Linked DNA regions of Actinospica robiniae DSM 44927. The protein of the gene in region 2 binds, or shares a complex with, the protein of the main gene of each other region. Links are inferred from orthologs where the notes say so. Each region holds a gene or a part of one and is shown on either strand. Other genes may lie near its edges. The genes, in order: rpsG and tig.

Region 1 (10,712 bases), 210 kb from region 2 along the record:
TGCCCTCCCGCCACTGGCCGTCGACCTTGAGCCGCTCCGGGTCGATGACCGTCTCGAAGCCGGCCCAGTCATAGCAGTAGCGCGGCTGACCGGATTCCGCGGTCACGTCCGGGCGGTGCACGGTGTGCGTCATCAGCGGCACGAGCTTGCGCGACTTGCCCCAGCGCAGCGCGATCATCTTCACCGACATGCGCTTCTCGTGCACGTTGACGCACTGCAGGAGCGAGTAGCCGCCGAGCACGATCTTGCCGTCGCGCCACACGACGGAATCCACCCTGGACTTGAGCTTGAGTTCGCGGTCAACCTGATAGACCGACTTGGGCACGTCCAGTGCCTTGTCCTCGAAGAAGGGGTAGTTCGCGTACCGGTGGCGCAGCCCGCGCACCACCGGCATGACTTCCTTCTTCGCCTCATAGGCGAGCACCTGCAGCAGTTCGGGCATCAGCCCTCTGCCGATCAGGTGCCACTTGAGCCGCATGAGCGCGGGCAGCCGCTCCAGGGTCTCCTTGTCGACCTGGCCGACGAAGTGCCGGGCGGACTCGAGGAACGCGGTCCGGAACTCCGCGTCACCCTCCGGCAGCAGCTTGAGGAAGACGTTGATCTCGCTGGTCAGGCCGATCTTGTCGTAGTAGGCCTTGTGCTCGCGGAACTTCTTGTCCTCGAGTGTCCGCTTGGCGAGATAACGGCTGAACGAGTCCACCGCGGACACACGGTCGCGCACCGCCTTGGGCTCGAAGCGCCGCTGGGTGATGGACAGCTGCTCGCCGGGCTCGCGCTGCCGCCAGTTGTAGACCGACGTGGCCAGCACGGAGACCTGCTTGGCCTCGAAGTGCGCCGGCAGGGTCAGCGGGCTGTCCTCGTAGAGGACGCCCTCGGGGAAGCGGAAGCCGTGCTCGCGCCAGAAGTCGAAGCGGAAGAGCTTGTTGGGCGCCAGACGGTCGTAGAAAAGGCTGCGGTCGCGGGAGATGTGCGTGGTCAGCCGCGTGGACTTCATGATGTTGCGGTGCATCGGCGACTGCTGTGCCCCGCCGGAGACCGTGAAGGTCTGCACGTTGCCGGACACGATCTCGGAGCCGGTCTCCAGCGCGGTGTCCACCATCAGCTTGTAGGCGTAGTTGGGGACGGTGTCATCGCTGTCGAGGAAGACCAGGAACTCCGATTCCGGATGCGCCGCCCGCACGCCGGCGTTGCGGGCCGCGCCGAGCCCCGCGTTCGCCTGGCTGATCAGACGGAACCGCGGGTCGCGGAGGCTGAAGGAGCGGGCGATCGCGGCGCTCGAGTCGGTGGCCCCGTCGTCCACCATCACACACTCGAAGTCCGGGAAGCTCTGCGCCTCCACTGAGCTGAGGCATTCCGCGAGATACCGCTCGACGTTGTAGATCGGTACCACCACGGTCAGCCGCGGAGAATCGAACTCCCTGGTCACACGCAACTCCACAGGTTGACACAGAGCAGACAGAAGTCCGCCCACACGCGAAAATTTCCCTCTACACTGGTGCAAATCGGGCATAACACCCCAGTGGGCCCCAACAACCAGTCGAATCTTTATACTTCATTCACCCATTAGGGTCAACGAAGCAACCTTGCCGTCACCCTCGCCAACCGGATGGTCACTCTCCAGCGTCACCCGCGCGCCGGTGAAGCGCGCAGGTGACGGCCGCGTCGTGGTTCCACCCCTGCGAGGCCCTGCTCGAGCACGGCCCCGCAGAAGCGGGAACCGTTGCTCTGGCAGGGCCTGTCCACGTGTGCGATCTCCGGTACGACCGGGGCCGGCTCGGCAACCGCGTCCCATCGGCCTCAGGGGCGGCGCACCACCACGACCGTGTTGTTCGGCAGCGTGTCGTCGACGACGAACTGCGCGGAGCTGAACTGCGCGGGCTGGAAGACGATGCTCTGGGACCAGTCCTCAGGCGAGAACACCCAGCCGTTCGACTTCTTGCGCAGAATGAACACGTCGATGCCACCGAACTCAGTGTTCGCGGAGGACCGGGCGAACTGCTGCGGATCAGGGATCTGCGACAGAGCCTCGAGCTGCGCGTAACGCTTGTCCCAGTTGACCGTCGACATCGTCGCCGTCCGGTCGACGGTGATGTAGCCGTGCCACGGCTGGAACGCGAACATCTGCTCGGAGTACGAGAGGGTGGACGGCTCGGCACCGTTGCCCAGCACCGAGTCCACGAACTCGCGGATCGGGGTGACCGGGAACCACACAGTCTGGTCGATGCTCAGGTCGCGGGCGCGGTGGCCGCTCTGCGAGGGCTGCGTGTAGGCGAGGATGAGCGGGTTCTGCAGACCGCTCGTGCTCGTCGCGGTGAGGGCGCTGCCGGTCGGGTTGGGCGTCCACACCTGCCAGCACATGTTGGCCGTCCACGCCATCACGACCGTCAGCGCGATCGCACCGAGGTGGCGCGGCCGGACTACCTTGACCCGGGGCAGCAGCCAGGCCGTGCCGTCCACGACGGTGAGGACGCCGGCCACCGCGAACAGGTAGTCGGTCATGACCGCGGCGTGATGGATCATGCCGGTGTGGCCGCTCATGACGAAGTAGACCGAGTAGATGAGCCGGTATGCGTACGTGCCGAGCGTCAGCACCAGCAGCGGGTACGCCCACCACCTCCGCGAGCGCGCGAACACCATCCCGGCGAGGCCGGCCAGTTGCAACGCGCCGAGGATCGAGAACGACAGGAACGGCAGCCAGTCGTCGGCGATGGTGGTCGCGGGAAAGAGGTCGGCGACGTACTGTCCGCCGCCGGTCAGCCGCTGCCAGGCCAGCGGGATGAGGAACGGCGAGGCGACGATCACGGTCAGCAGGACGACCTTCACGAGGTAGATCGCATACCCCCGCCGCTCGGCCGAGGCCCGCCAGGTCACGAAGGCCAGCACCAGATACCCGGGCGCCGCGTACATGAGGTAGCCCTGGTAGTTGAGCAGGAGGAATCCGCCGATCACGCCCGCGGACACCCAGTGCAGCCGACCGCTCGGCGGACGCCACAGCACCAGCAGCGACCACGCGACCGTAATGCCGAGGGAGAGCAGCTCGTACGCCTTCCACGGGCTGTGGTAGACGGCGAAGCCGACGACGGCCGCCGCGAGGCCGAGCGGGACCGAGCGCGTCAGCCGCGTCCAGATCAGGAACGCGGCGAGCACCGCGATCGCGGTGACCGCGATCTCCGCCATGGGCAACAGCTGCCACGCCGGGACACCGGTGATCGCCGAGGCCCGGCCGACCAGCCAGGGATACAGCGGCGGGTACTCCGTCGGCACGCCGGCCACGATGCCGTCGCTCGGAACGGCGGTGACGGAGTAGCGCGTGGCCGAGGCGGCCATCCGGACCATGTCGTCGGTCATGCCGTAGAACCCGAACGGCGTGCCGCTGAGCGCCTGCCGCAAGGCGAACACGACCCAGGCCGCGAACATGCCCGCGCTCGCCGACCACACGTGGGCCGGGCGCCAGCGGCCGATCCCGAGCCCCACGGCGATCAGGATCGCGGCCGCGGCGACCGGAAGCATGGTGCCGCGCAGCGAGAACGGGTCGATGTGCAATGCCCTCGGGGCGAACCAGGCCACCGGCAGGAGCACCAGCCACGTGACGCAGGTGACCAGAGCGACCTTCCTGAGGTCGACGGGCGCGGCCTGCTCGTTCTCCTCGGCGTGCGAGCTCTGGGCCGGAGTCTGGGAGATCAGTTCAGATAGCACAGCGGACCAACTTCGACGGTAGAGGTGGTACGCCGACGCCGGCGTGCGCCGAGGGCGCCGCCGTCATCGACTCGAGTGCTTGGACGCGGCCGGATCGCATCAGACGCCGACGCGCTCGGGCGCGGGCGCGGCGGGCTCGGACTCCTGCTCGGCCGGGGCGGCGTGGTGACGGATGCCCAGGATGCTGGCGAAGATCGAGGCGAACATCGCCTGCAGGCTCATCATCAACGCGGCCGCGGACGGGACGACGATGCGCAGCTCGTTGCGCGGGTCGAGGTTTCCGAAGCCGGCGCCGTGCCAGTGGCTCACCGAGGCGATCAGCCCGGCCAGTCCGAGCAGCGCCAGCAGGCCGCCGACGGCCAGGCCCTTTTCCAGGCTCCAGAACCGGTGGATGCGCGCTACCCGGCCGTCGTGTGGAAGGAAGCCTTCTTCCATCGCGTAGACCTTGGTCAGCAAGGCGAATATCACCGCCTGGAAGCCTATGACGAGCATCGCGGAGGCACCCACGAGCGTGTCCACGTCGAGGTGGGCGCCGCCGACCGAGAACTGCCCGAACTCGAGGGCGACACCGAGGATGAGGCCGATGGCCATCAGCAGCAGGCCGGGGATCAGGAACAGCCAGCGCGGGCTGTAGAGCATCAGGAAGCGAAGGTGGCGCCAGCCGTCGCGCCACGTGCTCAGGTGCGGGGCGCGCGAGCGGCCGTCCGGGGAGAGGGTGGTGGGCCGCTCCCGGATGTCGTACTTCGCCAGGGTGGCCTTGACGACCATCTCGCTGGCGAACTCCATGCCGGTGGTCTGCAGGCCGAGACGCTGGATCGACTCGCGGTTGAAGGCACGCAGCCCGCAGTGGAAGTCGCCGATCTCGCTGCGGAACAGCAGCCGGCCGACGAAGCTGAGCACCGGGTTGCCCAGGTAGCGGTGCAGCGGCGGCATCGCGCCGGGGGCTATGCCGCCCTTGAAGCGGTTGCCCATGACCAGGTCGGCGCCGCCGCGCAGGTCCTCGAGGAAGGGGCCGAGGGTGGCGAAGTCGTAGGAGTCGTCGGCGTCGCCCATGGCCACGTAGGTGCCGTGGGCCGCGCGTATGCCGCCCATCAGGGCATTGCCGTAGCCCTTGGCGCTGACCGGCACGACCCGGGCGCCGGCGTCCGCGGCGAGCTGCTGGCTTCCGTCGGTGCTGCCGTTGTCGGCGATGACCACCTCGCCGTCGATGCCCTGCTCACGGAAGAACGTCAGCGTTTTGCGGACGCAGGTCTCGACGGTCTCCGCCTCATTGAGACACGGCATGACCACGGAGAGTTCCACTAGATCTCCTCAACCACTAAGCCAGCCGCCCACGTGCGGGCGCTGACAAGACTGAACCAGGGGCAGGGCGGCGGCCGCGCGGCATCTCGCCGGCGAGTCCGCGGCTGCGTTCGGACGGCCCGGGAAGTCGGTCCATCCGGTCAGCCATGGCCAGGAGTGGGCACGGGACGTCCATCGTCGCCGCGCGATGATGTCGTTGCCTCCCGCTCCACCATCAACCTCTTCACCCCGCGTGAATTATCTCTGAACGGGGGCTGAAAGAAACAATTCGTCGCCGAACTGTAGCGGCCGTGCGATGGAATCAGTACGTGTCGCTGGTGTGCGGCCCCGGACCGCGCTGAGACTCGCGATAACGCTTGGCCCGTTTCGTCGCAATTCTCACAATGCCTCCCGGAGCTCAGAAGCCTGATCGGACAGCACTCGGATCGCCTCGTGGGCTTTGCCGCGCGCCCGCAGCGTTGTCCTTCATGCGCGGCCACCGCAACAGACAGGCGCTGATCACGGCTCTGCGACAGCGGCCGGCCGGGTGCGTCTTCGACCTCTTGTTCGTGAACGCGGGCGTCACCAGCCAGCGACGGCCGCGTGCGGCCACCGTCTGCCCGGCGCAAAAAAGCCGATCCCCGGCTCCCCCCATGGGGGGAGCCGGGGATCGGCTTTGGAAGGTGATCTCGAGGGCGCTCGCGCTCTCGATCTACACCCGCGGCAACTAGGCGACGATCTTGGTGACCCGGCCGGCGCCCACGGTGCGGCCGCCCTCGCGGATGGCGAAGCGCAGGCCCTCCTCCATGGCGATCGGCTGGATCAGCTTGACCGACATCTCGGTGTTGTCGCCGGGCATGACCATCTCCGTGCCCTCGGGCAGGGTGACGACGCCGGTGACGTCCGTGGTGCGGAAGTAGAACTGCGGGCGGTAGTTGTTGAAGAACGGGGTGTGGCGACCGCCCTCGTCCTTCGACAGGATGTAAGCCTGGCCGAGGAAGTCGGTGTGCGGCGTGACCGTACCCGGCTTGATGACGACCTGGCCGCGCTCGACGTCCTCGCGCTTGATGCCGCGCAGCAGCAGACCGACGTTCTCGCCGGCCTGGCCCTCGTCGAGCAGCTTGCGGAACATCTCGACACCGGTGACGGTGGTCGTCTGCTTCACGGTCTTGATACCGACGATGTCGACGGTCTCGTTGACCTTGATGATGCCGCGCTCGATACGACCGGTGACGACGGTGCCACGACCGGTGATCGTGAAGACGTCCTCGATCGGCATGAGGAACGGCTTGTCGGTCTCGCGCTCCGGCTGCGGGATCGACTCGTCGACGGCGTCCATCAGACCGAGCAGCTTCTCGCCCCACTCGGCGTCGCCCTCGAGCGCCTTGAGCGCGGAGACGCGCACGACCGGCACGTCGTCGCCCGGGAACTCGTACTCGGAGAGCAGCTCGCGGACCTCGAGCTCGACGAGCTCCAGGATCTCCTCGTCGTCCACCATGTCGGACTTGTTCAGAGCCACGACGATGTAGGGGACGCCGACCTGGCGGGCGAGCAGCACGTGCTCCTTGGTCTGCGGCATCGGGCCGTCGGTGGCGGCCACGACCAGGATCGCGCCGTCCATCTGGGCGGCACCGGTGATCATGTTCTTGATGTAGTCCGCGTGACCCGGGCAGTCCACGTGCGCGTAGTGGCGCTTCTCGGTCTGGTACTCGACGTGCGCGATCGAGATGGTGATGCCGCGCTGACGCTCCTCGGGAGCCTTGTCGATCTGGTCGAACGCCGACGCCTGGTTCAGCGTCGGGTACTTGTCGTGCAGCACCTTGGTGATCGCCGCGGTAAGAGTCGTCTTACCGTGGTCGATGTGACCGATGGTGCCGATGTTGACGTGCGGCTTAGTCCGCTCGAACTTCGCCTTCGCCACTTTGTCCTCCTGTGGACTGGTGCGGTGCCGGACGGCTGGATGCCCCGGCGGCATGGATTGATCAGGTGGGTCGGCTTGGGCTACTCGCCGCGCGCCTTCTTGACGATCTCCTCCGCGATGTTCCGGGGAACCTCGGCGTAGGAGTCGAACTGCATGCTGTACGAGGCCCGGCCGGAGGTCTTCGACCGCAGGTCGCCGACGTAGCCGAACATCTCGGACAGCGGAACCAGGGCCTTGACGACCCGGGCGCCGAACCGCTCCTCCATGGCCTGGATCTGGCCACGGCGGGAGTTGAGGTCGCCGATCACATCGCCGAGGTAGTCCTCGGGCGTGGTGACCTCGACCGCCATCATCGGCTCGAGGATCGCGGGGCTGGCCTGGCGGGCCGCCTCCTTGAAGGCCATCGAACCGGCGATCTTGAACGCGAGCTCGGAGGAGTCCACCTCGTGGTACTGACCGTCGAGGAGGGTCACCTTCACACCGGTCAGCGGGTAGCCGGCCATGACGCCGAACTCCATCGCCTCCTGGGCGCCGGCGTCCACCGACGGGATGTACTCCCGCGGGATACGGCCACCGGTGACCGCGTTGACGAACTCGTAACCGTTGTCACCCTCGCCGTCGCCCTCGAGGGGCTCGAGCTTGATGATCACGCGCGCGTACTGACCGGAACCACCGGTCTGCTTCTTGTGCGTGTACTCGACCTTCTCCACCACGCGGCGAATGGTCTCGCGGTAGGCCACCTGCGGCTTGCCGACGTTCGCCTCGACCTTGAACTCGCGGCGCATGCGGTCCACCAGGATCTCCAGGTGGAGCTCGCCCATGCCGCCGATGATCGTCTGGCCGGTCTCCTCGTCGGTCCGCACGGAGAAGGACGGGTCCTCCTCGGCGAGCCGCTGGATCGCGGTGCCCAGCTTCTCCTGGTCGCTCTTGGTCTTCGGCTCGATCGCCACGTGGATGACCGGGGCCGGGAAGGTCATCGACTCGAGGACCACCGGCTTGGCCGAGTCGCACAGCGTCTCGCCGGTCGTGGTGTCCTTCAGGCCCATGACGGCGACGATGTCGCCCGCGCCCACCGACGGGATCTCCTCACGCTTGTTCGCGTGCATGCGGTAGATCTTGCCGATGCGCTCCTTGCGGCCCTTGACCGAGTTGAGCACCTGCGAGCCGGCGTCCAGACGGCCCGAGTACACCCGCACGAAGGTCAGCTTGCCCAGGTGCGGGTCGCTCATGATCTTGAACGCGAGCGCCGCCAGCGGCTCATCGTCGGAGGGCTTGCGGTGCAGGATCTCCTCCTCGTCGCCGACGGCGTGGCCGTCGATCGAGGGGACGTCCAGCGGCGAGGGCAGGTAGCGCACGACCGCGTCGAGCAGGGGCTGGACGCCCTTGTTCTTGAACGCGGTGCCGCAGAAGACCGGGGTGAGCTTCGAGGCGAGGGTGGCGCGGCGGATGCCCGCGTACAGCTGCTCCTCGGTGGGCTCGGTGCCCTCGAGGAAGAGCTCCATCAGCTCGTCGTCGTTCTCCGCGATGGTCTCGACGAGCTTGTTGCGCCACTCGTCGGCGATCTCGGCGTGCGTGGCGGGGATGTCGACCTCGTCGTACATCTCGCCCAGCTTGGCCTCGATGTTCCAGATCAGGGCCTTCATCTTCACGAGGTCGATGACGCCCTTGAAGTCGGCCTCGGCACCGATCGGCAGCTGCATCACCAGGGGGATGGCGTTGAGGCGGCTGACGATCATGTCCACGCAGCGGTGGAACTCGGCGCCGGTGCGGTCGAGCTTGTTGACGAAACAGATTCGGGGCACACCGTACCGGTCGGCCTGCCGCCATACCGTCTCCGACTGCGGCTCCACGCCGGCGACACCGTCGAACACGGTGACCGCGCCGTCGAGGACGCGCAGCGAGCGCTCGACCTCGACGGTGAAGTCCACGTGACCGGGGGTGTCGATGATGTTGATGGTGTGGTCGACGTCTTCCGTCTTCCAGTGGCAGGTCACCGCGGCGGAGGTGATGGTGATGCCGCGCTCCTGCTCCTGCTCCATCCAGTCGGTGGTGGCGGCGCCGTCGTGGACCTCACCGATCTTGTAGCTCATGCCCGTGTAGTACAGGATGCGCTCAGTCGTGGTGGTCTTACCGGCGTCGATGTGCGCCATGATGCCGATGTTGCGGACCTTGGCGAGGTCTACGGCGGCGTTCGTGGCCATGGTGGCTCGTCTACTTTCGCGAGTCGAGGGGTTGATGCTCAGGGGGGCGGGAGGCCGCCGCCGCGTGGTACCCGTCGGCGGCCGATACCCCTTACTACCAGCGGTAGTGCGCGAACGCGCGGTTGGCGTCCGCCATCTTGTGGGTGTCCTCGCGTCGCTTGACGGAGGCGCCCAGACCGTTGGAAGCGTCCAGAAGCTCGTTCATCAGCCGCTCGGTCATCGTCTTCTCGCGCCGGGCGCGGGAGTAGCTGACCAGCCAGCGCAGCGCCAGCGTGTTCGAGCGGCCGGGCTTGACGTCGACCGGCACCTGGTAGGTCGCGCCGCCGACGCGGCGGGACTTGACCTCGATGGACGGCTTGACGTTCTCCAGAGCCCGCTTGAGCGTGATGACCGGGTCGGTGCCGCTCTTCTCGCGGCAGCCCTCGAGGGCGCCGTAGACGATGCGCTCGGCGGTCGAACGCTTGCCGTCCAGCAGGACCTTGTTGACCAGCGCGGTCACCAGCGGAGAGTTGTAAACCGGGTCGATGACGACCGGGTGCTTCGGGGCAGGACCCTTACGAGGCATTACTTCTTCTCCTTCTTGGCGCCGTAGCGGCTGCGGGCCTGCTTGCGGTTCTTGACACCCTGGGTGTCGAGCGAGCCGCGGATGATCTTGTACCGCACGCCGGGAAGGTCCTTCACACGGCCGCCACGCACGAGCACGATCGAGTGCTCCTGCAGGTTGTGGCCGACACCGGGAATGTAGGCCGTGACCTCGATGCCGCTGGAAAGGCGCACACGGGCGACCTTGCGCAGAGCGGAGTTCGGCTTCTTGGGGGTGGTGGTGTACACGCGCGTGCACACTCCGCGCCGCTGCGGGCTGCCCTTGAGCGCAGGAGTCTTGGTCTTCGAGACCTTGTCCTGCCGGCCCTTGCGGACCAACTGCTGGATCGTAGGCACTACGTCTCCGTCTTTCGTTCAGCCAAGCCTTCGGCCGACCCGCGCCGGCGTCCGGAGACGTCGTACGGGCCGCCAGGCGTCCTCTGGCGAATGTCGCACCCTCGCGGGTGCCTCTGGGTCGTGCTGGGGGTTTGTCCGGCTTCGCAGCGCTTGCTCCCGCCCACGAGGTCGGGTGTGTCGCCCCGCTCACGCTTTGCCGAGACAGCGCGTGAGGAGTCAACCAAGCCCCGTGCGGTCCATTACCGGACGTCCGCCATCGCAGGGTCCTGGGGTCAAGCCCCGGGAATACGCGCGCACACGGGCAAAGCCGGGGGTACCCCAGCATCAGGCGAGAGCCTACCGACGCACCCGCCTTCCGGTCAAAACGACCGGTTTACGTTTCGCCGCGTCGGTACACCGCGCCTGCGCCATCCTCTCATGCGCCGCGACCTGCTTGCACCGGAATTACGCGGGTGGGGCGGCCTGGCTGGCCCCGGCCGTGGGCGTGGGCGAGGAATCGCCGCCGCCGTCCGCGCTCGAGGACGAGGTGGACTCGGACGGGGTGACGCTCGGTGCCGGTGCGCTCGGCGACGCGCTCGCGGACGGCGAGGCGCTGGGCGAGGCGCTGGCCGAAGGGCTGGCCGAGGGCGACGGGCTGGCCGAGTGGGTGACCGGCGTGCTGGTGTGCGGGGCGG
Region 2 (10,904 bases):
GGCTCGCTCGCTCCCAATCCACCTCGTCCGGCTCGGCCTGCGCCTCCGGCTCGTCCCGCGAGTCCCGTGCGTCCGGCTCTTCGGGCTCCGGTTCCGCCGCCGCGGGCACCCACGGCGAGTCCGCGGACAACGCCGCCACCTCGGACGACTCCGGCTTGCCGGCCGCTTCCCCGCGAGCCTCGGCAGCCGACTCCCCGGCCGGCGTCTCTATCGAAGCCGCTTCCGGAGTCTCCTCCGGCTTCGCCCCGGCTTCCTGCTCGGGCTCACCGTCCGCCCCGAACCAGCTATTCCAGCCGCTCTGTGAAGACTGGCCGCTCACCGCGTCCCCTCCTGAACTTGCCTGATCATCGATATATAGGACGCGCGCACCCGGCCGTTCGTTGCGGCTAGACGCGCGATCCTATCTACGCACTGCGCGGCCCGGGGCTACAAGGCGTTACACGATGACAACGATTTGACGAAAGTACCTGCCCATCGCCCCCGTATCGCCTCGCCGACAACACCGCCATCCTTGACAAATTTTCTTGTCGGTCGCATCCTGGAACTACTCAGAACGTGCGGCGCAACCGCCGCCGCCGACGTCGAACCGCGAAAATCGTCGTGGGAAATCGGAATCGGCCCGAGAAGCAAGGAAGAGCCTCATGCGCACCTTGATCAGCACCGCCTTCGTCTCGCTCGACGGCGTCGTGGAAGGCCCCGGCGGCGAAGTCGGCTACCGGAACGCGGGCTGGACCTTCAAGGAGGTCGACTTCATCCCCGAGGCGTACGCGATCAAGGGCCAGGAGCAGGAGGAGGCCACCGCGATGCTGCTGGGGCGGGTCAGCTACCAGGCCTTCAGCCCGGTCTGGCCGGGGATGGAGGAGTTCGCGCGCTACAAGCAGCTGCCGAAGTACATCGTCTCCACCACCCTCGCCGAGGCGGACCTGGTGGAGAACTGGGGCGAGTCCACGATCCTGCGCTCGCTCGAGGAGGTTGCCGCCCTGAAGAACACCGAGGGCGGACCGATCATCATCCACGGCAGCGCCGAACTCAACCACGCCCTGTCCGATGCCGGCCTGATCGACCGCTATCACCTGCTCGTCTTCCCGCTCCTGCTCGGCGCGGGCAAGCGGCTGTTCAGCGCCACCGACAAGGACACCCAGAAGCTGAAGCTGGTCGAGCACGAGGTCTACGCCAACGGCGTGCAGAAGCAGATCTTCGACGTCGTGCACTGATCCGGCTCGGCGGCAAAACGAAGACGGCCGACCCCGACCAACGCGCGGCCGGTAGGAGCGGCACCGGCGTTGCGCCGTGCCTTCCCCCACCGCGCCCGCTGCTGGAAGCGGTCGGCCCCCGGGACTCGGAGCCCGTTATGGCTCCGCGTGCTCAGCGCGTCAGCGCTGCCAGGTGTCGAGAACCTTGTTCGGGTCGTGGAGGACGACCGTGCTGCCGATCAGGTCGGGCAGCGACTGGCGCTTCTTGGTGCCCAGGAACAGGCCGAACGAGACGACCTCGGCGATCGGGCTCAGGAAGTCCTGGGCGAAGATCCCGATGATGTTGCGCAGCGCCATCGTGCCCCAGCCCGCCACGCGTCCCTCCGCGGGCTTCCAGCAGCGCAGGCCGAGCACCTGCATCGCCGGGCCGCGGCCCTTGCTCCACGCGATCAGGCCCCAGATGACCCAGCCGATGCCGAGGGTGACGCCGGCGAGGAGGAGCATCAGGAAGTAGGCGCCGATCCGTCGGCCGAAGCCGGCGAGCTCCACTCCCTGCGGAAGCATGAGCCCCGACTTCGGGTCGAAGTACATGCCGGCCGGCGCGTCCATCTGCGGCGCGCCGTAGCCGTAGCCCGATCCGGTCGGCGGCGCCTGCAGCGTGCCCTGGAAGGGCAGCGGCACCGCGTCTTGCGGACCCTGGGCCGGCGTGGACCACGGGTCCTGGTTGGGCGTCTGACTCATCGATTCCTTACCTTCTAGGCAGGCCGCGCGAAGCCCCGCCCCATGGCACGGCCCCCGCAGCCACCTGTTCGCGGTTGGTACTCCTGCTGACCCGACGGGGGCGGTGCATCCGATGCCCCCGAGCGACTCGCGGTGATCAATGCCTTGAGCTATCCGGTCCCCGGCGCCCAAGTGTGCCCCAGCGTACGGGCGTGCGCCAGCCCTTGACTCCAACGATCCGCCCCCGTTCACCTTCAGCGCATCCGCCGTCTTTCCCGTCGCTCCAGAGCCCAAGTGACTACTGCCATACCAGCCATCCAGAAGACGGCTGTCCGATCGAGCTGGCCAGGCGACAGGCGAGGGGAGCCCCAGAGACTGTTCCCGCAAAGAACAGCGGCCCCCGCGAACAGGAGGCTGACCAGCCGGTCCCACGCGGGCCGCCGAGAGGTCGCCCGCCCCCACGGCCGGGTGAGGCGGTAGATCGCGCCGAGGAGAAAGCCGATCACGACCGGCACGCCGACTACGGCGCCGTTCCACCGCCAACTCAACCACGCCAGACCCCCGAGTACCGCGCTGATGCCAACTATCAAGACCTTGCCCCGAGCCGACAACGGCTTCCCGTCCGCGCTCGGGCGCCGGTCGACTATATCTGCCCCCTGAGTCATGTCGTCAGGATACTCCGGCCACAAGCTGCGCCCGCCCGCGAGCAAGGGCCTCTGCCGCGCGCGTGCTCTACCGTCTGCACTATGGCTGCCTGGGAGTCGGAGAGAGCCGGATCGCTTCACTCGGCGTTATACGGAGGCTGCAAAAGTGTCCACTGACGGCCTGTCGGCATTCATAGCCCGCCTGGCGCAGGCGCGCCGTGCCAGAAGCCTCCGGCGGGCCGACTCGAAACCGGCGTTCGATGCCCCCCTGAGCAGTGTCTTCGCGGGCGGATTAGTCGAGCTCGTCGACCCGGGCGGGACCACCCTGGCGTACGCGGACCTGGCCGGCGCAGACCTCAGCGATGCGAACCTGCCTTACATGAATCTGTCCTCCGCGGACCTGACCCTCGCAGACCTGACGGATGCGTGCCTGGCCGGCGCGACGCTGACCGAGGCGAAGCTGGCGAACGCGATCCTGGTCGGCGCAGCCCTGGCCGGCGCTGACCTGACCCATGCAGACCTCACCCAAGCGGACCTGACTCAAGCGAACCTCACCAACGCGAACCTGTCTCATGCGGATCTGACCCGCGGACGGCTGGAACGTGCGAACTTGACTCAGGCAATCATGGCCGCCGCAAACCTCGCCGATGCGGACCTGACCGGTGCAGTGCTGACCGACGCGGACTTGACCCGCGTGAACCTGAAGGGCGCGAATCTGACCGACGCGGATCTCGACGGCGCGAACCTTCGCTCATGCATGCACGCATCCGGCGCGCTTATCCGGGGCGCCCGATTCTCGGAGCGCACCCTCTGGCCCAGCGAACTCGCCGCCGGAATCCGCGCACGGTCCGAGGCGTTCAGCTTCGGCCGGTGGCGTGTGACGCGTTAGGCCCGGCGGCGAGTGGGCCCGTCTCTCGGACACCCGAAATCGGGAGTCCGAGAGACCTCGCAGACCCCTGCGAAGTGCCTGCGCGCTCGCGCTCGTCCTCGCTCTCGCGCTCGCGCTCGTCCTCGTGAGAAGCCACGCGGATAGCTCGGTGGCCGCGTCAGGCAAGTCTCCGCTCAGGTTCAGGTCGAGCTGCCCGGAGAGCAAGTCCTGCAGCCACCAGCCGGCCATCCACGCAAGTCGCTGATCGGCGTGCCGCCCCGGAGTCGCAGCCCATCGGGTATCTCGTCGACCGGTACGGCCAGGACAGCCAGCTGCTCCGTGATCTGGCTTGGCTACACAGGCTCCAAGGCCAGCGCGCGCTAGCGAACAGGGCCGCGCTCATCCACCAGTACGGTCGGAACGGACAAGAACACATCTCGGTCAACAGGTCCATAGGCGACGTTGAAGTGTCGAGCCGGTACGACCAATCTCGGATTCCCACGGCACTGCTGAACCGCGTCACCGCCTCGCGAGCTTTTCGTCCAGGACGTAGTGATCCACTGCACTGTGATCTGCACTGCGACCGCCTTTTGAGCCTGAGGCTTCGGATCCACCCGTCCAACGTGCGCCCACGGAAGCGGCGGGCGCACCTTCTGCTTGTCCACAGCCTGAGGAGAACCGGCGGTCCGAGAGGCCACGCGGAGTCTCACGAAGCGGCCAAACTCGGCTCGAACGCTCCATCACCGGGCCTACAGGCAGGGCCTGAATGTCATTCCGTTGGCGGCTGCTCGACGCTGAGAGACTCGGCAACCACCTCGATACGAGGCCCCATCGCGTTGATGACCACCCAGACCTGCTCGCTCACATTGTTGTGATGGTGAATCAGGTGGCGCGCCGCGTCCGGCCACCGGCCCTCGCGCGGCAACTCAAGCACGGATATCTCATCGACGAAGACAGTCTCGCTGTCCTCCATCACGAACATCCCCACACCCTCAAAGACCAAGGTCCCCACCAGGTGGGGCCCGCGGTGCAACCCCACCCGTGCCCACGATCCGCGCCAATCATTCAGAAAGGCGACCGCGCCAAGCTCGCAGCCCACATACGCGCTCAGATCCACCGGCCCAAGCTACAAGCCGGCTCCCGAGCAGCGCACGCAAGCGCTGCCCGCCACGAGACCGCGCCGCGCACTCACGCGCGAGCGGCAAAGGGCTGCGTTCTCAGCGGGCCCTAACGATCCTTGGGCCGGTAAGCGTGCCGATCCACGACCCAACGCTCATAGCGGTCGCGCCCGTAGAGCCAGCCGAGGTAGCCCGTCACACACACAGCCCCGGCCACGAGTCCGCCGACGGCGCCCTTTACCGACCACTGGTCGAGAAGCGTGGTCCACAACCCAGCATTCGCCAGGCCGATGACTACCCGCCTGTCAGGGTGCACATCAGATTTCTGTCTCCCCACGGGGCCAAGCATCTCGCGCCAACACGCGGGCTTCAACAACGCCATCGGGCCAAGGCGACAACCCCCAAGCCTTCCACCGCTGGCTCGCACCCCAACCGCGGCGGCTCGTTGGAGAACCCTCAGTGGGGCGAGCCCATCTCAGAGTCACAACCCCCTGTGCCGGGACCCAGGCTCTCAGCGGCCAAGAGCCCTCCCGTGCCAGAAGGTGCCCGCCGTCCACCAGCGGGATCACCTCGCCCTCGCGAAGTGGTCCTCGTATCCGGCTAGAAAGCGCATAGCCTCTCCTCACGGTCACCCAGGCTCGGCCAGAGTCATCGGCCCGGCCGGCTGCGCAGCGCCAAATCCGATGATCCTAACGACGGGCCGGCGCAGGCTGAGGCTGATTCTGGCTCGCGTATGGTCCGCGACGGCTGATTGAACTGCCTAAGAACGTCCACTGATGAGACAAGCCGACCGCAGGTGCACCCCACGTGAGGCACACCCCGACCAGCAAAAAGACCCCCTCGCCGAGGGGGTCCATGGAGCGGACGACGGGAATCGAACCCGCGTAGCTAGTTTGGAAGACTAGGGCTCTACCATTGAGCTACGTCCGCGTGCGCACGCCTATCTTGCCACATGATGACGCGGGCCCGTGCCAGGATTCCGGCTGCGGCAACTCGGGTGCGGCGTGGGGGTCGGAGCGGGTACGCTTCGCTCGCCGGGGTGTGGCGCAGCTTGGTAGCGCGTTCGCTTTGGGAGCGAAAGGCCGTGGGTTCGAATCCCGCCACCCCGACTCCTGCATCTACCTCCACCGCACGTGCTCGCCGCTCCGCCGGGGCGGGGCGGAACGGGCGCGCAGGCGGGGGATCGGCGCTTCTCGCCGCACCGGCCTCCTGTGATCTGCACATTTATCACCCCCGGGGGGTCCGCGGGGTACGATGGGCGCGCAGGTGCGGTATCGGCGTGCGGATCAGCCGCCCGCCGGCGTGGGCCAGTGCCAGCACTTCCCTAGTGCCGACGTCCGGCGCGGCGCCTGCAGCCAAGACCGAAGTCCCAACGAGGAGACCACTGCTGTGAAGAGCGCCGTCGAGAATCTGGACCCGACCCGGGTCCGGCTCACCGTCGAGGTTCCCTTCAATGAGCTCAAGCCCAGCCTCGACGCGGCGTACAAGAAGATCGCCGAGCAGGTGAACGTGCCGGGCTTCCGCAAGGGCAAGGTGCCCCCGCGAGTCATCGACCAGCGGTTCGGCCGCGGCCCGGTGCTCGAGGAGGCCATCAACTCGGCCCTTCCCGACCTGTACGGCAAGGCCGTTTCCGAGGCCCAGCTCGAAGTCGTCGGCCGGCCCGACGTGGAGGTGACCGACCTGACCGACGGTGAGCAGCTGAAGTTCACCGCCGAGGTCGACATCCGCCCCGAGTTCACGCTGCCCGAGTACAAGGGCCTCGAAGTCGAGGTGGATGACGCCGCCGTCGACGACGAGCAGGTCGACGAGCAGCTCGAGAGCCTGCGTAAGCGCTTCGGCTCGCTGGTCGGGGTCGAGCGCGCGATCGAGGACGCCGACTTCGTCAGCCTCGACCTCGAGGCCTCGATCGACGGCGAGGTGCTGGAGGACGGCACCGCCACCGGCGTCTCCTACGAGGTCGGCTCCGGCAACATGGTCGACGGCCTCGACGAGGCCGTGCTCGGCAAGGCCGCCGGCGACACCGTCGAGTTCCGCAGCACCCTGGTCGGCGGCTCGCACGCCGGCGACGAGGCCGACATCAAGGTCGTCATCGGCTCGGTCAAGACCCGCGAGCTGCCCGCCCTGGACGACGACTTCGCCCAGCTCGCGAGCGAGTTCGACACCCTCGACGAGCTGCGTGAGTCCGTCTCCGCGCGGCTGGCCAAGTCGAAGAAGTTCGAGCAGGGCGCGCAGGCCCGGGACAAGGTCCTCGAGGCCGTGCTCGAGCAGCTCGACTTCCCGCTGCCGGCCAAGGCCGTCGAGGCCGAGATCACCTGGCGCAACGAGCAGCTCGACCAGCAGATCGAGGCCGCCGGGATGACCCGCGATGGCTTCTTCAAGCTGCAGGAGCAGACCGCCGAGGAGTTCGCCGCCGACCTCGACAAGCAGGTGCGCGACGGCATGAAGGCGCAGTTCGTGCTGGACAAGCTGGCCGACGCCGAGGAGCTCTCGGTCAACCAGGGCGAGCTGACCAACCACCTGATCCGGCGCGCGGCCGGCTCCGGCATGAGCCCGGACCAGTTCGCCCAGTCCGTGGTCCAGTCCGGCCAGATCCCCGCCCTGGTGGGCGAGGTGCGCCGGGGCAAGGCGCTGCAGCAGATCCTGGACGCCGCCGTGGTCAAGGACGCCTCGGGCAACGTGGTGGACCTGGCCGAGCTCGCCGCCGCGGAGACCGACGCCTTCGGCCGTGCCCCGGGCGACGAGCACTTCGGGCACGCGCACGAGTAGGAGTTCCAGGGAGAGAGCTGCTCTGCTCTCCTGCGCTCAGCGTGGACGGTGAGGGTCCTCCCGGGCCCCATCTTCTGCGCCCGACGTGGACAGTGAGCGACCCTCCCGAGGGCCCCATCTTCTGCGCCCGACGTGGATAGTGAGCGACCCTCCCGAGGGCCCCATCTTCTGCGCCCGACGTGGACAGTGAGCGACCCTCCCGAGGGCCCAATCTTCTACGCCTAGAGCGAACAAGCGACCCTAATCCGCTGCCGATCATCCGGCACGGGTTAGGGTCGTTCCCATTAGGGATCGCGGCGAGAGCCGCTGAGGATCGCACCTTAGAGCTGAACAGGTGGACGACGTGACGAATCAGAACTCCCACTCACCCCGGATGGCAGGCCTGGACGGTCCCGGCGGCCTCAACGACCAGGTGTTCAACCGGCTGCTGCGCAACCGGATCGTCTTCCTCGGCCAGCAGGTGGACGACGACATCGCCAACACCCTGTGCGCCCAGCTGCTGCTGCTCAACGCAGAGGATCCCACCAAGGACATCTGGTTCTACATCAACTCCCCGGGCGGCTCGGTCACCGCGGGCATGGCCATCTACGACACCATGCAGCTGATCAGCAACGACGTCGCCACGGTGGCGATGGGCATGGCGGCCTCGATGGGCCAGTTCCTGCTGAGCGCGGGCACCTCGGGCAAGCGCTACGCCCTGCCGAACGCCGAGGTGCTGCTGCACCAGGGCTCCGCGGGGCTCGGCGGCACGGCCTCGGACATCAAGATCCAGGCGGAGCGGCTGCTGCGGATGAAGCGCCGCATGCTCGAGCTGACCGCCCAGCACACCGGGCAGACCTTCGATCAGGTCGAGCTGGACTCCCAGCGCGACCACTGGTTCTCCGCCCAGCAGGCCAAGGACTACGGACTGATCGACGAGATCTTCACCTCCTCGGCGCACGCCGCCGCCGCCGAGGCCTGACCGCCCGCCCAGAGAGAAGGACACTGACATGTCTCACCCGTCCGGCCTGGACGCGCGGCACTCCTCCGCGCACAGTCCCAACGCCCGGTACATCCTGCCCAGCTTCATCGAGCGCACCAGCCAAGGGCTGCGGGAGCACAACCCTTACTCGAAGCTGTTCGAGGAGCGCATCATCTTCCTCGGCGTGCAGATCGACGACACCTCCGCCAACGACGTCATGGCGCAGCTGATCACGCTCGAGTCGATGGACCCCGACCGGGACATCACCATGTACATCAACTCGCCCGGCGGGTCGTTCACCGCCTTGACGGCGATCTACGACACCATGCAGTTCGTGAAGCCGGACATCCAGACCGTGTGCATCGGCCAGGCCGCCTCGGCCGCCGCCGTGCTGCTCGCGGCCGGCACCAAGGGCAAGCGGATGGCCCTGCCGCACTCGAAGATCCTGATCCACCAGCCGTACACCGAGACCGGCCGCGGGGACCTGATCGACCTGGAGATCCAGGCCACCGAGATCCTGCGTATCCGCACCACGATGGAGCAGATGCTGGCCCGGCACACCGGCAAGACGGAGGAGGACGTGCGCGCCGACGTCGAGCGTGACAAGTACCTCACCGCGGCGGAGGCGCTGGACTACGGTCTGGTCGACTCGGTCCTCTCCACCCGCGCGGAAGCGCTGGCGAGCGGGGCCTGACGGGTGATCGCGCAGGCGGGTCCGGGCGTGGTCCGGGCCCGCCTGGCCCCGCAGGGGCCCGCGAAGCGGTACCTTCAGATAAGCGAGTCATCCACAACAGGGCACCCCGGTCGTCTCTTCGTCTTTCCGTGAAGGAGAACCACCCCGTGGCACGCATCGGTGAGGGCGACCTGCTCAAGTGCTCGTTCTGCGGAAAGAGCCAGCGGCAGGTCAAGAAGCTGATCGCCGGACCCGGCGTGTACATCTGCGACGAGTGCATCGACCTGTGCAACGAGATCATCGAGGAAGAGCTCGCCGGCGTGGCCGAGCACCGCTGGTCGGAGCTGCCGCGGCCCCGGGAGATCTGCGAGTTCCTCGATCAGTACGTGATCGGTCAGGAGGAGGCCAAGCGCGCCCTGGCGGTGGCCGTCTACAACCACTACAAGCGGATCCAGGCCGGCGACACCAGCCGGGCCAACCGGGACGAGACGGTGGAGCTGGCCAAGAGCAACGTGCTGCTGCTCGGCCCGACCGGCTCGGGCAAGACCTTCCTGGCGCAGAGCCTGGCCCGGATGCTCGACGTCCCCTTCGCCATCGCGGACGCGACCGCGCTGACCGAGGCCGGGTACGTCGGCGAGGACGTGGAGAACATCCTGCTCCGGCTGATCCAGGCGGCGGACTTCGATGTGAAGAAGGCCGAGACCGGGATCATCTACATCGACGAGGTCGACAAGATCGGCCGCAAGAGCGAGAACCCCTCGATCACCCGTGACGTCTCCGGCGAGGGCGTGCAGCAGGCGCTGCTGAAGATACTGGAGGGCACCATCGCGGCGGTCCCGCCGCAGGGCGGCCGCAAGCACCCGCACCAGGAGTTCATCCAGATCGACACGACGAACATCCTGTTCATCGTGGGCGGCGCGTTCTCCGGGCTCGAGCGGATCATCCAGGCGCGGGTGGGCAAGCAGGGGATCGGCTTCGGCGCGCAGCTGCGCAGCCGGGCGGAGCTCGACGCGCAGGACGTGTTCGCCGAGGTCATGCCGGAAGACCTGATCAAGTTCGGGATGATCCCCGAGTTCATCGGCCGGCTGCCGGTGATCACGCACGTGCGCAACCTGGACACGGCGGCGCTGCGGCGGATCCTGGTGGAGCCGAAGAACGCCCTGGTCCGGCAGTACCAGCACCTGATGGCGCTGGACGGGGTGGAGCTCGAGTTCTCCGAGGACGCCCTGCAGGCGCTGGCGGACCTCGCGATCCTGCGCGGCACGGGTGTGCGCGCGCTGCGGGCGATCATGGAGGAGGTGCTGATGTCCATCATGTACGACGTGCCTTCGCGCCGGGACATCGCGCAGGTCCTGATCACCGCGGAGACAGTGCGCGAGCGGGCCAACCCGACCCTCATCCCGCGCGACTCGCCGCTGCGCGGCGGGCCGAACCCGCGGGTGCCCCGGGAGAAGTCGGCCTGAGCCGCTCCAAGCCCGCCTGAGCGGCCTCAGCGCTCGCGCATGCCCGCGGTGCCGTCCGTACCCGCTGTGCCCACTTGCGCGTGCCCACGGCGCCCACAACGCCGCGCTGCCCGCCCCGGCCCGGCCACGACGCCCGCACTGCCCGCCCCGCGCGCCCAGGCGCGCGTGCCGAAGCCGCCGGAACCCGGTTGCCCGCACGCAACCCGGTCCGGCCCGCCGTCGGCAGCCCCTCCCCACCACGGGCCCGCCGCGGACGCCTGCCCCGTCTCCTCGCGCCCCGTTCTCCAGCCGACCTGATGGCCTGATGGCCCGACCTGGATGTACTGATGCCCTGACGGACAGATGATCTGACTGCGCGACGACGCGACGACGCGACGGCCTGACGCCCGGTCAGCCCTGCTCGGCGGCGGCGCGCATCTCGTCGGCGGTGGTGGCCGCGTCGTCGAGGGAGTCCGAGTAGAACACCTCGAGACCGCCGAAACTGGTGTCGTCGTCCCA

What was found.
Region 1: the proteins of tig (region 2) and rpsG are in contact, whole or in part, in a crystal structure (PDB 3GTY), measured with the Thermotoga maritima proteins. The link is inferred for Actinospica robiniae DSM 44927 from one-to-one orthologs. Residues at the interface, in WP_004081061.1 of Thermotoga maritima: Glu122, Val124, Val129, Leu130, Tyr133, Glu188, Gly259, Ile262, Tyr263, Glu266, Ser270, Glu273, Gln274, Glu277, Arg308, Gln311, Ile312, Ser315, Tyr316, Glu325, Arg329, Arg336, Leu363, Phe366, Trp367, Arg373, Leu377, Arg381, Leu384, Glu387; in WP_004081843.1 of Thermotoga maritima: Lys34, Lys52, Lys55, Glu59, Arg62, Gln63, Glu66, Asn67, Lys69, Val71, Arg95, Ala109, Lys110, Lys111, Gly112, Arg113, Pro114, Glu117, Glu121, Ile124, Ala125, Tyr127, Asn128, Asn129, Thr130, Gly131, Lys135, Asp139, Arg142, Met143.

What each region holds. Positions count from the first base shown.
Region 1 is NZ_KI632511.1:5,409,065-5,419,776, forward strand. What follows is about bases 7,930-10,712. They hold rpsG (30S ribosomal protein S7), read right to left. Parts: upstream 9,665-10,712; coding sequence 9,194-9,664; downstream 7,930-9,193. Other genes in these bases: fusA (elongation factor G), read right to left, coding at 7,930-9,099; rpsL (30S ribosomal protein S12), read right to left, coding at 9,664-10,038; ACTRO_RS22930 (protein kinase), read right to left, coding at 10,483-10,712. Outside these bases: ACTRO_RS22890 (bifunctional glycosyltransferase/CDP-glycerol:glycerophosphate glycerophosphotransferase), read right to left, coding at 1-1,426; ACTRO_RS22895 (arabinofuranosyltransferase), read right to left, coding at 1,798-3,696; ACTRO_RS22900 (glycosyltransferase), read right to left, coding at 3,796-4,980; tuf (elongation factor Tu), read right to left, coding at 5,705-6,898; more of fusA, read right to left, coding at 6,979-7,929.
Region 2 is NZ_KI632511.1:5,207,763-5,218,666, reverse strand. What follows is about bases 5,146-8,120. They hold tig (trigger factor), read left to right. Parts: upstream 5,146-5,932; coding sequence 5,933-7,309; downstream 7,310-8,120. Other genes in these bases: ACTRO_RS21930 (ATP-dependent Clp protease proteolytic subunit), read left to right, coding at 7,683-8,120. In the rest of the region: ACTRO_RS43670 (penicillin-binding transpeptidase domain-containing protein), read right to left, coding at 1-319; ACTRO_RS21975 (dihydrofolate reductase family protein), read left to right, coding at 642-1,214; ACTRO_RS21970 (RDD family protein), read right to left, coding at 1,374-1,934; ACTRO_RS21960 (pentapeptide repeat-containing protein), read left to right, coding at 2,724-3,446; ACTRO_RS21955 (hypothetical protein), read right to left, coding at 4,195-4,542; more of ACTRO_RS21930, read left to right, coding at 8,121-8,270; ACTRO_RS21925 (ATP-dependent Clp protease proteolytic subunit), read left to right, coding at 8,299-8,964; ATP-dependent Clp protease ATP-binding subunit ClpX, read left to right, coding at 9,111-10,406; ACTRO_RS43665 (hypothetical protein), read right to left, coding at 10,797-10,904. UniProt on the Bacillus subtilis protein: Involved in protein export. Acts as a chaperone by maintaining the newly synthesized protein in an open conformation. Functions as a peptidyl-prolyl cis-trans isomerase.